One region of the Saccharospirillum sp. HFRX-2 genome, then DNA from elsewhere that is predicted to be linked to it. Evidence: predicted binding sites of a transcription regulator. Region 1 holds the regulator's gene; each other region holds the start of a gene.

Region 1 (3,950 bases):
GTTGATGATGGTGAGTTGTTCTTGAATCACGCCTGATCATTTCCCATGTCGCGGTGGCGCAGCTGAACGTTGGCGTTGCCAGTGGCAAAGGTTTTATGCAGCTGCTCGGCGAGAAAAACGCTGCGGTGCTGACCACCGGTGCAGCCGATTGCCACAGTGAGGTAGGAGCGCTGGTTGGCTTCGTATTGATGCAACCAGCGGTCGAGAAAGCGACGGATGTCTTCAAACATTTCGGTCACCGCCGGAGAGGCGCGCAGAAAGTTCTGAATCGGTTCGTCTTTACCGGTGAACATGCGCAGCGATTTGTCCCAATAGGGATTGGGCAGGCAGCGCACATCGAACACCAGGTCGGCATCACGCGGCACACCGTGTTTGAAGCCGAACGACAAAAACTGCAAGGCGATGCCGCCGGGCTTGTCGATCAGCCGCTGCCGTACCTGGTCGCGCAACTCCTGCAACGACAAACCGCTGGTATCGATTTTCAGACTGGCCAGATTAGCCACCGGCGCCAACAGTTCGCCTTCCACTGCTATGGCTTCGGCCAGGGATCGATCGGCATTGGTCAGCGGGTGTTTGCGCCGCGTGGCAGAGAAGCGTTGCAGCAGTATGGTTTCTTCGGCATCGAGATAAAGAATGTCCGGCTGCAGTGTTTGCGGCAGGGATTTCAGGATGGCAGGCAAGCCATTGATGGCATCGGAGGCGACCCGTGCATCGATACAGACCGCTACGTCCGGCTGGGCGGTACTGGCGGTCATCCAGTGGACCAGTTCCGGTAACAAGGCCGGTGGCAGGTTATCGATGCAATTAAAGCCTGCGTCTTCAAGCGCGTTCAGGACGGTACTCTTGCCCGACCCTGAGCGTCCGCTGATGATGACCAGCCGGAAATCGGGATGCGCCATGGCGATCAGAGGCCCTGAATAAATTGCTGATAAAGGGTCTGGCTGTCGGAGGCCTGGCGCAGTGATTTCACCAAGGCGCTGTCGTTGAATCGTTCCACCACAGCGGCCAGTAAATTGAGATGATCGTCGGTGGCCGCTTCAGGCACCACCAGCACGAACAAGAGGTCGACCGGTTTGCGGTCGGGGGATTCAAAATCGACGGCTTCGTCGAGTTTGGCGAGCGCAGCGATGGGGCGTTCAATCTGCGCCAGACGACAATGCGGTACAGCAATGCCTTGGCCTAAACCGGTGGAACCCAGGCGCTCACGGGCAATCAGCTGATCGAAAAGATCGACTTCACCAACACCATCAAGTGAAGCCGCCAAGCGTTCGGCCAGACTCTGCAGAACGCGTTTCTTGCTGACACCGAACGCGCCGGTATAGACGCGTTCGGATGAGAGGACCTGGTCCAGTTGAATCATGGTTAACGAGAGTTCCCGTGCATGCGGTCGACCGTTTTTTCCTTGTGCTTGAGCAACTGGCGGTCGAGTTTGTCAGTGATCATGTCAATGGCGGCGTATAAATCATCGTGTGCAGCATCGGCGTGCAACTGAGCCCCCTTGATGTTCAGCGAAGCTTCCGCTTTTTGCCGATTTTTTTCAATACTGAGCGTCACCTGGACGTTGCCGATCTGATCGTAGTGTCGCTCCAGTTTTTCCAGCTTGGAGGCAACATAGTCGTGCAGAGCTTCAGTAACTTCGACGTGTTGACCGCTGATGTTGACTTGCATAGTCCGCTCCTCATGCAGTGACAATGATTCAGGCCATGATGTCGGCCGGCTTCCTTGAGTGCTATCCCTGGTTTCAGTCTAGCTCCTGATTCAATCTTTGCGGTGAGAGGCTGCTACTTCAAGCCTGCAGTCGTTCGAAAATCTGATCTAAATCAAACTCTTACGTTCATTTGACGGAGGAATATGCATGGCCTCCCGGTACTTGGCGATGGTGCGTCGGGCGACCTTGATGCCCTGGTCGCCAAGCAAGGTGGCAATTTTGGAATCACTCAGCGGTTTGCGCGGGTTTTCCGCCGCGACCAGCTTGCGAATGATGGCGCGAATAGCGGTGCTCGAACATTCGCCACCGCCTTCGGTGCTGACATGACTGGAGAAGAAATACTTCAGCTCAAAAATACCGCGCGGGGTGTGCATGTATTTTTGCGTGGTGACGCGCGAGATAGTCGATTCGTGCATCTCGACCGCCTGCGCCACATCATGCAGCACCAACGGCTTCATCGCTTCTTCACCGTGTTCGAGAAAACCGCGCTGATGTTCAACGATATTAGTCGCCACTTTCAGCAGCGTTTCGTTACGGCTTTGCAGACTTTTAATGAACCAGCGCGCTTCCTGAAGATGATCTTTAAGGTAGGTGTTGTCGCTGGAATTATCGGCGCGTTTGACCATCGAAGCGTAGGATGCATTGACGCGCAGTTTGGGCGCGATGTCCGGATTTAACTCAACCAGCCAACGATTGTTTTTGATGTCTTTGCGCACCATGACATCGGGCACCACATATTCGTCTTTGCCGCTTTCGATCTGGTTGCCCGGTCGCGGGTTCAGGCTTTGAATCAGCAGAATAACGTCGCGCAGGTCGTTTTCTTTTAGCCGCGTTTTACGCATCAGTTGGGCGTAGTCGCGTGCGCCAAGCAGGTCCAGATGATCTTTGACGATCTTAAGCGCTTCCTGGCGGCTGGGGGTTTCTTCGGGCAGTTGGTTTAATTGAATGCTGAGACAGTCGGACAGATCGCGGGCGCAAACGCCGGCGGGGTCGAAATGCTGAACGCGGCGCAGTACCGCTTCCACTTCGTCCATTTCCAAGGGGTCGTCTTCACTGGACAATTCTTTGTCCAGGCCTTCAAAAATTTCATCGAGGCTGGACTGCAAATAACCTTCGGCATCGACGCTTTCAATGATGGCTTCGGCGATCAGTCGATCGCGATCGGTCATGGTGGTCAGGTTGAGCTGCCAGTTCAGATGATCCCAAAGCGAGTCGGTGGTGCCGTAAACGTTCTCGAAATTGAAGTCGTCATCACCAGACGGTAAGCCATGACTGGTCGGTGTGTGGGTGTAGATGTCGTCCCAGGATGAATCAACCGCCAGATCATCCGGAATGTGTTCCTGAATTTCCATTTCCTGGCGATTGTCGGAATTGTCGATCAGAGTTTCGGCTTTGGCCCTGTCGCCATTCAGTGAATCGCCATTATGGGATTCGCTGGTGTTGGCATGGTCATGTTCGCCATCGCTGCTGTTGCCGCTGTCGTCTTCGCGAACCTCCAGCATGGGGTTGGTTTCCAACGCCTCCTGAATTTCCTGTTGTAAGTCCAGGGTCGACAGTTGCAGGAGACGAATGGCTTGCTGCAGTTGCGGCGTCATCGTCAACTGCTGACTCATTTTAAGTTGTAAGGAGGTCTTCATAGAGGTGTTAATACGCCTTTGGGCCTGTTAATTACAACGAGTCCTGACGGGAACCTTGCCGTCATAGCCGGAACTGGTCGCCTAAATATACCTCACGCACGGTGGCGTTGTTGAGTACATCCTCAGCTGTTCCTTCAGCGATGATATGTCCGTTGCCAACGATATAGGCTTTTTCGCAGATATCGAGCGTTTCACGGACGTTGTGATCGGTGATCAAAACGGCAATGCCGCGATCGCGCAAATGATGAATGATGCCTTTGATGTCGCCTACGGAAATCGGATCGACACCGGCAAAGGGTTCGTCCAGCAACACCACCGCCGGTTCCATGGCCAGGGCGCGGGCGATCTCTACGCGGCGGCGCTCACCACCGGACAGCGCCATACCCAGGCTGTCGCGGATGTGGTTGATGTTGAACTCATCGAGCAACGATTCCAACCGATCGTGGCGCTCACTGCGCGACAACTCTTTACGCGTCTGCAGCACGCCGAGAATGTTGTCGGCGACACTCAGCTTGCGAAAGATCGACGCTTCCTGAGGCAAATAACCGATACCGTGGCGTGCCCGGGCGTGCATGGGCAGTTTGGTGACAGCGGTATCGCCGACG
Region 2 (3,950 bases), on a different contig from region 1:
AAACCAATGCGCGCATTGGTGGCTCCGTCGATATCATCCTCAACGAAGGCTACACCATGTTGGAGCCGGATCCCTATGTGGCCGGTCTGTTCAACGGCCTGGGTGAAGATGCGTTCGAGCCGTACACCATTAACGAGTTCAACCCGGATGACTCCGACACCTATAACGAAACGCGGGCGTTGCGAATCTTCGATTCCATCGGTAACGAGCACGAAATGCGCTTCTTCTATGTGAAGGATGCGCCCGATCCGAATCGCCCCAACTCGCTGAGCACTTGGACGGTGTATCTGCAGGTCGATGGTGAGAATGTTGGTGATCCGAACACCAACCTGCCGTTCCCGGAGAACACCCAGGCGACGCTGGCATCGCACAAGCTGTACTTTAACGCCGACGGTACCCTGAACAAGGAAAGCACCGGCGACTTCCTGATCTCCAACTGGAAGCCGATCGACCCGGATACCGGCAAGCCAACCGGTGCCTACATCGGTCAACCGGAAGCTCAGGGCGGTGCCTTGCCGATTCCGGACCCGAACTTTAACTCGAACTTTGCGATCTCGTTCGATGGCACCACTCAGTACGGTGGCACCTTTGCCAACAACAATCTGCAGCAGGATGGTTACGCCTCAGGCCGACTGTCTGACCTGGAGATTGACGACGCCGGCATCATCTACGCCCGTTACTCTAACGGCGAAGCACTGAAGCTGGGTCAGGTGGCGCTGGCATCCTTCGCCAACACCGAAGGTCTGGTGCCGGTCGGTGACACCGAGTGGGTCGAAGGGTTTGAATCCGGTGATGCGGTAATCGGTGAGCCCGGAACGGCCTCGCTGGGCACCATCGAATCGGCCTCTTTGGAAGATTCGACGGTGGATCTGTCGGAGCAGTTGGTGCACCTGATTATCGCCCAGCGAAACTATCAGGCCAGCTCGAAGACGATTGAAACGGCCAACGCCGTGACCCAGACGATTATTAATTTACGATAGTTTTGGGTTCTCTCCAGCTATGGCGTCGGTAACGGCGCCTTTTTCCGCTGGACGCTTAACGGGAGCGGTACGCCGCCCGGACGGAAGACGCAAATTACGAAGCACCTTTGGTGCTGGGTTTTGCGTATCCAGCGTCTCCCGTCTCCCGTCCAGCGTCTTCCGCCCACGGCAATCGCTTGCCGCACTCCTCTGCACGTCCCTGGCCACTTACGCCAACTCCCCGCCAAATCTGGCTCTCCAGGCATTTTCAAAACTTGGCACGGCTTTCGCTATCTATCCGTTATAAGCGGTTAAACAGCCCAATAGCGGCAGGAGTTACCCATGGATCGCGCGATATACATCGCCATGACCGGCGCCAAACACAACATGCTGGCGCAGACGTCACACTCGAACAATCTGGCCAATGCCACGACCACCGGCTTTCGCGCCGACTGGGAGCAGGCACGCGCCATGCCGGTGTTTGGTGAGTATTACCCATCACGGGCGTTCTCCAACACCGAACGGCCGGCGACCGATTTTAACGACGGCCCCCTGGTTGAAACCGGCAATGAATTGGATGTTGCCATTACCGGTGACGGTTTCTTTGCCGTTCAGGACGCCGAAGGCAATGAAGCCTATACCCGACGCGGTGATTTTTCCGTCACCCCAGTCGGTCAGTTGATCAATGGTTCCGGCCAGCCGGTGATCGGGCAGGGTGGTGGACCGATCGTCTTGCCGCCCTATGAGAAAGTCGAGATCGGCGAAGACGGCACCATTTCCATTCGCCCGGCCGGCGCTGGCCCCAATGAGATGGCGGTCATCGACGGTCTGAAAATTGTGAACCCGGATCTGCAGAACCTCGATAAAGGCACCGACGGTTTGTTCCGTCCGCGTGAAGGAGAGCAGGTGTTGGAAGACGATCCGGCGTTGTCGGTTGTCAGTGGCTTTGTTGAAGGCAGCAACGTTAATCCGGTGCACGAACTAACCAATGTGCTGGCGCTGAATCGCCAGTACGAACTGCAAGTAAAAATGATGAAGACGATCGAGGAAATCACTCGCTCTTCTGAACAAATTCTGCGGTTAAGCTAAGGGGGTATTCAAGATGCATAAGGCATTGTGGGTCGGTAAGACCGGTTTGGAAGCCCAGGATCTTTCCTTGGCCACCATCTCCAACAACATGGCAAACGCCAGCACCACCGGCTTTAAAAAAGAGCGGGCGGTGTTTGAAGATCTGATCTATCAGATTCAACGTCAGCCGGGCGCCCAGGGTACTCAAAACACCCAGCTGCCCTCCGGTTTGCAGCTTGGTACCGGGGTGCGCACCGTGGGTACGCAAAAACTCTTTACCCAGGGTGATCTGAACACCACCGAGCAGCCTTTGGACCTGGCGATCAACGGTCGTGGTTTTTTCCAGATTCTGCTGCCCGACGGCAACCTGGCTTACACCCGCGACGGCACCTTTCATATGAACGATGAAGGTCAGATCGTTACCGCCAGTGGTTATCTGCTGGAGCCGGATATCCAAGTGCCGGAACAAACCAGCACCATCACCATTGGTGAAGACGGCATCGTCACGGCGGTGATCGGTAACGACAACAACAACCTGGTGCAGCTGGGCGATATCGAAGTGGTCGACTTCGTCAACCCGGCGGGTTTGCAGTCCGCGGGTAAGAACCTCTTCCTGGAGACCGCGGCCAGTGGCCCACCTCAGGTCGGCGTGCCGAGTCTGGATGGTTTTGGCGCCATTGTTCAAGGCGCTCTGGAAACCTCGAACGTGACCATCGTCGAGGAAATGGTCGACATGATTTCGACGCAACGGTCCTACGAAATGAACTCCAAAGTGGTCAGCACTGCCGATCAGATGCTGGGCTTCATTACGTCGAACCTGTAACGCGAGGATTAAGCTCATGAAGATGATCACACCGCTTCGCACAGCGCTGACTTGGGCGGCTTTGAGTCTGCTGGTCAGTGGCTGCAGCACCACGCAATCGGTGGGTCTGGGTGAACCCTTCCCGCAGCCAGGCGACCCGGATTTTGCGCCGGTACCGGCCGAAGCCTTGCAGGCACCACCGGGAACCGACGGTTCGCTGTTTAACAGCCAGGCCGGTATGGCGCTCTATGGCGATAAGAAAGCCATGCGCACCGGTGACATCATCACCATCGTGCTGGATGAGCAAACCCAGGGCAGCAAGTCGTCTCAGGCGTCCTCATCGAAGACCAGTGAAGCGGCGCTGAACGCGCCGATCATCGGTGGTGGTCAGCCCATTGAGTTGCTCAGTGGCACCGTTGGTGGCAACCGCAGCTTTTCTGGCAGCGGCGATGCCGACCAGAGCAACAGCTTGAGCGGCAATATCTCTGTGACCGTCTCTGAAGTGCTGCCCAACGGCGTACTGCGAGTGCGCGGTGAAAAGTGGATTACGCTGAATACCGGCGCTGAATTTATCCGTATTCAGGGCATGTTGCGCCCGGAAGACATCAACCTGGACAACACAGTGTCCAGCCAGAAACTGGCCGATGCCCGCATTTCCTACAGCGGCGCCGGCGCCCTGGCCAACGCCAGCCAGCCCGGTTGGTTGAGTCGGTTCTTTAATAGCCCGGTTTGGCCGTTTTAGCGGCCAGACCGGACGCTTGACGCTTAACGGGAGACGCAAATTACAAGGCACCTTCGGTGCTTGGGTTTGCGTATCCAGCGTCTCCCGTCTCCCGTCTCCCGTCCAGCGTTCAGCGCCCTGCCTAAAGCGGCATGGCCCACTAATTGCTCTAAGCTGCTTAAGTCAAAGCAGACGTCAATAGAGTGACACCATGAAAAAGTTGCTGATTGTACTGATTGCCGCCCTGGCCATGCCGGTCTGGGCCGATCGCATCAAGGATCTGTCGTCCGTTCAGGGCGTGCGTAATAACCAGCTGGTTGGTTACGGCCTGGTGGTGGGGCTCGATGGGTCGGGCGATCGCGCACCTTTTACCAACCAGACGTTCCGTAACATGATGGAG
Region 3 (3,950 bases), on a different contig from region 1:
GCGCGTTTTGAAATCGGCTTATTGGAAGCGGCGCTGGAGCGCCATGAACGCCATCAAGGCAAGGCTGCGGAGTCGCTGGGTTTGACCTACCATCAATTTCGCAGCCAACTGCGCAAGCACGGACTGATCGGCGGTGCACGACCAAAGTCGCATTGAGGCGACCCCAGCCAGCGCTAAGCTCGGCCAGACGATAATAACAATACAACAGGACAGCCAATGAACCCGAACGTACAACGCATGGCTTTAGCGGGCGTTAGCCTTTTTATGATGGCGCAACTGGGTGCCCAATTTGCTCAGTCACCAATGCAACTGCTGATTGGCTTTGCTGCTGTTGGCATGGTACTTGGCTTTCTGTTTCGCAACGGCCATCGCTATCTGATCAGCGGTTACGCCTTTGGCCTGGCGGCGATGATGTTTATGGACTTCATCATTGGCGGCGCTCTGGTGAAGGTCACCGGCCCGGTTTATGTAGCGGGCTATCTGTTTGCTTCAGCGGCCGGCCTGACCATTCGCTTTATCTGCTTCCAACTGCCGGCCTATTGGGCGGCACGGCGTTCGCGTACCAGTTAAGCCAATGTCAGATGCAAAAAACCCGTCCAATGGACGGGTTTTTTTATTCGCTGAACAACAGCTCAGTCACACAGCATCTTCGCCGGTTTCACCGGTACGGATGCGAATCACCTGCTCCAGCGCTGCCACAAAAATCTTGCCGTCACCGATCTTGCCGGTGTTGGCTGATTTGGAAATCGCATCGATCACGGCTTCCAATTTGTTGTCATCGGTAGCGACTTCAACTTTGATTTTGGGCAAAAAGTCGACGACGTATTCAGCGCCACGATACAGCTCAGTGTGGCCTTTTTGGCGACCAAAGCCTTTCACTTCAGTCACGGTGATGCCCTGTACACCCACTTCAGACAAGGCTTCACGCACATCGTCGAGTTTAAAGGGCTTGATAATTGCGGTTACGAGTTTCATAGCACTCTCCCTCGGAGGTAGTCACGACCCACCTCAAGCATAAACCATGCAGATAGCGCGACAAAATAGAATGCTCCATCGACAACAACGGCCCAAAAAGAAAGGCCCCAAATGGGGCCTTCACTCGGACGAGCCTTGCGGCTCAGTTACTGCAGCTTATTTGCTGGCAGCAGTAAATTCCGGATAGGCATCCATACCGCATTCGGTCAGATCGACGCCTTCGTACTCTTCTTCTTCGCTGACGCGCAGACCCATAACCGCCTTGATAACGCCCCAGACGATCAAGGAAGCGCCGAACACCCAGACGAAGATGGTCAGAGCACCCACCAGCTGGCCGCCGAAGGTGGCATCGCTGTCGCTCAACAGAACCGCGAAGATACCGAACAGACCGACAACACCATGCACAGAGATGGCACCGACCGGATCGTCGATTTTCAGTTTATCCAGAGCAACGATGCTGAACACCACGATCACACCACCGATGGCACCGATGATGGTCGCCAGCAGCGGAGTCGGATCAGCCGGCTCAGCAGTGATCGCAACCAGACCGGCCAGAGCGCCGTTCAGGGCCATGGTCAGGTCAGCTTTCTTGAACCACAGGCGAGCGACGATCAGCGCGGCGATCAAACCACCGGCCGCAGCAGCGTTGGTGTTCAGGAAGACGTTAGCCACTTCGTTGGCAACGGCCATACCGCCCAGTTTCAGGGTAGAACCACCGTTGAAGCCGAACCAGCCCATCCACAGGATGAAGGTACCCAGAGTCGCCAGCGGCAGGTTGGCACCTGGAATGGCGTTGATTTCGCCATTCTTGCCGTATTTGCCTTTGCGTGGGCCCAGTAGCAGAACACCCGCCAGAGCAGCAGCAGCACCGGCCATGTGAACGATACCGGAACCGGCGTAGTCAGAATAACTCAGCGAGTACATGCCGAAGACTTCGTTACCGCCCCAAGTCCAGCCACCTTCGAACGGATAGATGACTGCAGTCATGGCCACAGCGAAGACCAGGAAGGCCCACAGCTTCATACGTTCGGCCACGGCACCGGAAACGATGGACATGGCTGTTGCCACGAACACCACCTGGAAGAAGAAGTCAGAGGCGCCTGAGTAAACAGAGCCGCCGTCAAAACCAGCCTCTTCAGAAGCCGCCAAAGCACCTTCAACGCTGAAGTTGGCCACTGTCTCAACACCTGACAGGAACCAGCCGCCGCCGTACATGAACTGATAACCACAGATCAGGTACATGGTGCAGGCAATCGCATACAGCGCGACGTTTTTGGTCAGAATTTCAGTCGTGTTCTTGGCACGGACCAAGCCAGCTTCCAACATTGCGAAACCAGCGGCCATCCACATGACCAATGCGCCACAGATCAGGAAATAGAACGTATCCATGGCAAATTGCAGTTCAAAAATTTGGTTCTGCATCACCCTTGTCTCCAATTGCTATTTATTTTTTGCTCAGATCGCGTCGTTGCCGGTCTCGCCGGTACGAATGCGAATGGCCTGTTCGAGCGGGGTTACAAAGATCTTGCCGTCACCGATCTTGCCGGTGTTGGCGGCCTTGGAAATGGCCTCGATTGCCCGGTCCAGCAGTTCGTCGGAAACACCGACTTCTACTTTCACTTTGGGCAAGAAATCGACCACATACTCCGCACCCCGATAGAGTTCGGTATGGCCTTTCTGACGTCCGAAACCTTTTACTTCGGTTACGGTGATGCCCTGTACGCCGATTTCAGACAGCGCTTCGCGGACGTCGTCCAACTTAAAGGGCTTGATAATGGCTGATACGAGTTTCATTTTTGTTCACTCCTTTCCGTTCCACCGTTGCACTGAATTGACAGCGCCGGCTCGAGGGGATCGCCCGTCGCAGCCAGTGCTACCGGAAATCACCCGAGTTACAATGTCCAACGCAACGGTTGGCTGCGATTGGAATCGTGTGCGAGGGGGTAAAGCGAAGCCCGTGCCAACTCCGGTCAATGCGATGAATCAAGGATTTACGTAAATGTCGGGTCAAGGATTGAGCGTTATGCGCACAAAATCAGTGCAGCGCACAAAAGCTGTGCGCCGTCAGTGCACACTATTTGCTCAAAGACGGGATAGGGCCTGAAAATCACGAGGTTAGCGCTGATAGCGTTGCCATCATTGCCACAGAAATTTGAATCAAGTCTCCATCTGGTGAGGCTGGCAACGGCGTCTGCTGCTATTTCCAGCCCTGTTTTGGAGCACGGAGGTGCCATGAAATTACCCGAAGATATGCTCGACCAAATCAGTCGTCAGGCCAGTGCCCTGTTCAGTCAGGGACAGCAGGCGCGTGACGACTTGCGCACCAATTTGCGCAGCCTGGTGCAAGCGCAACTGAGTAAACTGGATGTCGTCAGCCGCGACGAGTTTGACGCTCAGCAAGCGGTGCTGGAACGCACCCGGACACAGTTGGCTGAACTGGAAACCCAGCTGAAAGAACTGGAAGCCAAATTGAGCGATTCCTCCTCATCGTGACTTTTACCACTGGGCTGATTGCCAATTGCCGGCAAGATAAGCTCAGTCCGGCCCCTGCCTTGTTATGGAGATATATCAATGCGTGCACTGATCCTTTTACCCCTGGTGGCAATGCTCAGTCTGCCTGCCTTTGCCAAGGATGCCTTGATCGATATGCAGAACGCCCGCTCCGGCGGCTACGGCGGTCCGCTGGTCAAATACGGTCAGTTGGGCGATGAAACCGCCATTATGCTCGGCGGCGAAGGCGCCGGCACCTTTACCACCGGCGTGCATTCATTGCTGATCGGTGGCGCCGGTTATGGCCTGATTAACGAGCCGGAGTGGGGTAACGGTCAAACGCTGGATATGGGTTACGGCGGTTTGCTGATCGGCTACACCCATCGGCCGGATGCGGTCGTGCATGTTGAAACCAAGCTACTGCTGGGTGCGGGATCGGTGTCTCTGAGTGATGGTACCGACGAAGACAACGGCAGCTTTCTGGC
Region 4 (3,950 bases), on a different contig from region 1:
TCGGCTCAATGATTTTGCCGAACGTTTTCCGGCGCAGTTATCCGGCGGTCAACAACAGCGTGTTGCCTTGGCGCGTGCGTTGGCACTGAAACCAGACGTGCTGTTGTTGGATGAACCTTTCGGTGCGCTCGATGCCAAGGTGCGTCAGGAACTGCGGCGCTGGTTGCGGCATCTGCACGAAGAACTGAATTTCACCAGCGTGTTTGTGACCCACGATCAGGAAGAAGCCCTGGAATTGTCCGACCGCGTCGTGGTGATGAGCAACGGTCGTATTGAACAGATTGCCACTCCCGATGAGCTGTACCGGCAACCGGCGAACCGTTTTGTGTTTGAATTTTTAGGCGATGTGAATCGTCTGGAAGGCGAAGTGCGCGACGGTGTGTTGACCTGCGGCGATGCGCATCTGGATGTCGCTGATTTGGCCGACGGTCGTCAGGAAGTATTGTTGCGTCCGCACGAAATTTCCCTGGCGGCTGAGCCCAGCGCGCAGTCCCATCTGCCGGTCACGGTAACCGCCATTGTTCCGGTCGGTGCCGAGGTGCGGCTGGAACTGGAAGCCGATTGGCTGGTGGAACCCTGGCTGGCGACCATCAGCCATGCCGATTTTGAGCGTTTAGGTGTGCAGCGTGGCAAACGCCTTTTTGCGACGGTGACTCAGTGGCATCGTTTCGATACCGAGGCCACGCAGCAGCCGCAGGCCGTGGCGTTAAGCTGATAAACGAGGTTCGCCGGTTTGCTGACCGGCGAACCCTGAGCCGCCTCGGTTAAGCGTTTCTAACCGGTACTAGCCAAACCACCTGATAGGGCGCCAGCGCCAACTCCTCATTGGCGGCGACGTGCTGTTCGCTGATCAGATCGAAGTAAGTCCAGGCTTCTTGCGATGGCAGCAGTCGAGTCAGGTCCAGGGTGCGCGGCACGGCGGTGACGTTGAAGATGCCGTAGACGCGACTGTCGTCTGCATCGCGGCGCAGAATAAAAAACGCCGAATCCAGATCCACCACCCGCTGGCGAGCTTCAGGATGAAACGCCGGCTGTTCACCCCGCAATTTAATGCGCCGCGCCAGTTCCTGGCTGACGATATAGGACGGATGTCGCTCGTCGGTCATCACCTCATTCAGCTCATTCCACTGCCAGGTTTTGCGATTGATTGAACGCAAGCGCCCGGTGCGTTCAACGCCGGCCAAGTCGTTCGGTGAACCGATCAAACTCTGCAAATAAAAACCGGGAATGCCCTGCAGGCTCATCATCAAAGTTTGCGAACACAGAAAACGTTCCACCTGCCACTGGTCGGCACCGGTGCGGGTGCCTTTAAGCGCGTCGAAATAACTGATGTTGATTTCGTAAGGACTGTCTTTGCCGTTGGGGTTGGCTTTCATGCTGACGTAGCCGCCGAACTGGTGCATGCAGTCGAGCAGACTTTGAATTTCATAGGCCGGCAAAATGCCTTCGAGCGCGCGCAGGCCGATGCCGTCGTGACTGGCGGTGAAATTCAGGTAAGTGCAGTGCGGAGGTGGCGGTGCCAGTGTCATCGCCCAGTTGGTCAGCAGGTCGGCGTTGCCGCGGTTCAGGGTATAGAGCACCAGCGGCGGCAGCGCGAACTGATAGACCATCGAGGCTTCATCGCCCTCGCCGAAATAGGACAGGTTTTCCTCGTGCGGCACATTGGTTTCGGTGACCAATATGACCCAGGGCGCAACGGCATCGACGATGTCGCGCATCAGTTTAACGATCTCATGGGTTTCCGGCAGATGAATGCAGGAAGTGCCCAAGCGCTTCCATAAAAACGCCACCGCATCGAGCCGTACTAAGCGAGCACCTTTTGACAGATAGAACAAAAACACATCCATCATCGCCAGCAGCACATCGGGGTTTTCGTAATTCAGGTCGATCTGGTCTTCGCTAAAAGTTGCCCAGACATGACGAGTGCCACGGTGCGTATTGATGGGTGCGGCTAATGGCGAAGAACGCGGTCGGGTGACCATGGAAACGTCGGTAGCGGGGTCGAGATCGATAAAGTAATTGCAGCCCGGTTCCTGGTTTTGAATGTACTCAATAAACCAGAGGTTTTCGCGCGAGCAATGGTTCAAAACCAGATCGAACATAATGCCGAAACGGCGCGCTAAGGCATCGATATGATCCCATTGGCCGACGGTATCGCGCACCTGTTTAAAGTCGATGACCGAAAAGCCGTCGTCAGAGCTGTAGGGATAAAAGGGCAGTAAATGGATGTTGCTGATCAGGCTGGGATAGAAGGCTTCCAGAAAGCGTTCCAATTGCAATAGGCCCGGTTCATCGCGATTGCGAATGGCATCGCCGTAGGTAATCAGCAGATTGTCGGTTTCATCCCAGTTTGCGCTGCGGGTGTGATGGTAAATAGCGCTCTGATAACGATTCAATAAACCCATCAATTGATCGGTCACCGCCGGGGCGCGTTGTGCACCGTACAGCAACGTCATACGCTGCTCGGCTGATTCTCGAAAAGCCGCCAGACGGGCCTCGGCTTCTGTCATGTTAGTCTCCCTAACCTGATGTATGATGATCACAATTGAAGTAACGCACCATCCTGGTGCCATGCTTCATATTGGTGCAACAATATTAGTGTAAGGACAGTTCCAACCCCAGACCGCCATTGGCGCGCCAAAGCGGTGCAGGGCTGTACAGCTGACCCCAGCTACGCCGGTTATATCGCAAACAACGCGCCACAATTGCGGGTGGTCAGTTAATTGCTTAGAACTGAAGACAAAGCAGAAATAGAGGATAGGAAATGATTCGCAAATGTATGTTCCCCGTTGGCGGCTACGGAACGCGTTTTCTGCCGGCAACCAAGGCGCTGCCCAAGGAAATGCTGCCGATCGTCAATAAGCCCCTGGTGCAATATGGGGTTGAAGAGGCCATCGAAGCAGGCTTGAACGAAATCGGCTTTGTGACTGGTCGTGGCAAACGCGCCATTGCCGACCATTTTGATATTTCCTATGAGCTGGAACACCAGATCAATGGTTCCAACAAGGAAGAGTTTCTCAAATCGATTCGTCATGTGATGGATGAGGGCATTTTCTCGTTCACGCGCCAAAAAGAAATGAAAGGTCTGGGTCATGCCATTCTTTGCGGCGAAACTCTGATCGGCAACGAACCTTTCGGTGTCATCCTGGCTGACGACCTCTGTTTGCCCGAGCCTGAAGAAACCACGGAAAACGTCCTGGCGCAGATGGTCAAAGTCTTCAATCAATTCCGTTGCAGCATCGTTGCGGTGATGGAAGTACCCGAAGATGAGATCCACAAATACGGTGTGATCGACGGCGAAGAAATGAAAGACGGTCTCTACCGCGTAAAAAGCATGGTGGAAAAACCCAAGAAGGAAGACGCACCTTCTAATCTGGCGGTCATTGGTCGCTATATTCTGACGCCCGACATTTTTGAAATTCTGCGCAATACGCCGCCGGGCAAGAACGACGAAGTTCAGTTGACCGATGCCTTGATGACCCAGGCCCAGGATGGAGTGGTCATGGCCTATCGGCTGAAAGGCAAACGCTTTGACTGCGGTTCTGTTGAAGGCTTTGTCGACGCCACCAACTACTGCTACGAAAACCTCTACAAAAAAGGTCTGTTGACCTGATCAAAGCTCAGCCCGGGTCGTTCTGACCCGGGCTTTGTTCGACCTATTTTTCGGAACACTTCTATGTCTGATATTGAGATTCGCGATGGCGGTCTGGAGCATCCGGCCGTTGTTGAACTCCTGGCTGCGCATCTGGCGGGCATGGCTGAACACTCACCGCCGGAAAGCGTGCATGCACTCGATTTGAGTGCACTGCAACAACCGAATATTCAGTTTTGGACGGCCTGGCGTGACGATCAATTGCTTGGCTGTGCGGCTTTGAAAGCACTGGACGAGACGCATGGCGAATTGAAGTCCATGCGTACCGATCCGCGCTTTTTACGGCAGGGCATTGCCC

The links. The regulator sigma-54, encoded in region 1, starts transcription at its own class of promoters, with help from an activator protein. The targets are predictions, from matches to a motif close to TGGCACNNNNNTTGCTNT.
Region 2: a site for sigma-54 is predicted at 1,236-1,253, ahead of flgF (flagellar basal-body rod protein FlgF). Genes of this name have one in related genera too.
Region 3: a site for sigma-54 is predicted at 2,921-2,938, ahead of glnK (P-II family nitrogen regulator). Genes of this name have one in related genera too.
Region 4: a site for sigma-54 is predicted at 2,685-2,702, ahead of ABMA60_RS10605 (sugar phosphorylase). Genes of this name have one in related genera too.

What each region holds. Positions count from the first base shown of each region.
Region 1 is NZ_JBEBMU010000007.1:16,282-20,231, reverse strand. It holds gene ABMA60_RS14210 (HPr family phosphocarrier protein) at 1-30, opposite strand, end outside; gene rapZ (RNase adapter RapZ) at 27-899, opposite strand; gene ABMA60_RS14200 (PTS sugar transporter subunit IIA) at 905-1,360, opposite strand; gene hpf (ribosome hibernation-promoting factor, HPF/YfiA family) at 1,363-1,668, opposite strand; gene ABMA60_RS14190 (RNA polymerase factor sigma-54) at 1,816-3,345, opposite strand; gene lptB (LPS export ABC transporter ATP-binding protein) at 3,407-3,950, opposite strand, start outside.
Region 2 is NZ_JBEBMU010000006.1:128,556-132,505, reverse strand. It holds gene ABMA60_RS13445 (flagellar hook-basal body complex protein) at 1-980, shown strand, start outside; gene flgF (flagellar basal-body rod protein FlgF) at 1,302-2,048, shown strand; gene flgG (flagellar basal-body rod protein FlgG) at 2,062-2,850, shown strand; gene flgH (flagellar basal body L-ring protein FlgH) at 2,867-3,571, shown strand; gene ABMA60_RS13425 (flagellar basal body P-ring protein FlgI) at 3,762-3,950, shown strand, end outside.
Region 3 is NZ_JBEBMU010000001.1:424,570-428,519, reverse strand. It holds gene ABMA60_RS02170 (sigma 54-interacting transcriptional regulator) at 1-156, shown strand, start outside; gene ABMA60_RS02165 (hypothetical protein) at 217-570, shown strand; gene glnK (P-II family nitrogen regulator) at 637-975, opposite strand; gene ABMA60_RS02155 (ammonium transporter) at 1,132-2,397, opposite strand; gene glnK (P-II family nitrogen regulator) at 2,431-2,769, opposite strand; gene ABMA60_RS02145 (accessory factor UbiK family protein) at 3,208-3,468, shown strand; gene ABMA60_RS02140 (hypothetical protein) at 3,547-3,950, shown strand, end outside.
Region 4 is NZ_JBEBMU010000004.1:129,019-132,968, reverse strand. It holds gene ABMA60_RS10610 (sulfate/molybdate ABC transporter ATP-binding protein) at 1-715, shown strand, start outside; gene ABMA60_RS10605 (sugar phosphorylase) at 765-2,510, opposite strand; gene galU (UTP--glucose-1-phosphate uridylyltransferase GalU) at 2,765-3,613, shown strand; gene ABMA60_RS10595 (GNAT family N-acetyltransferase) at 3,677-3,950, shown strand, end outside.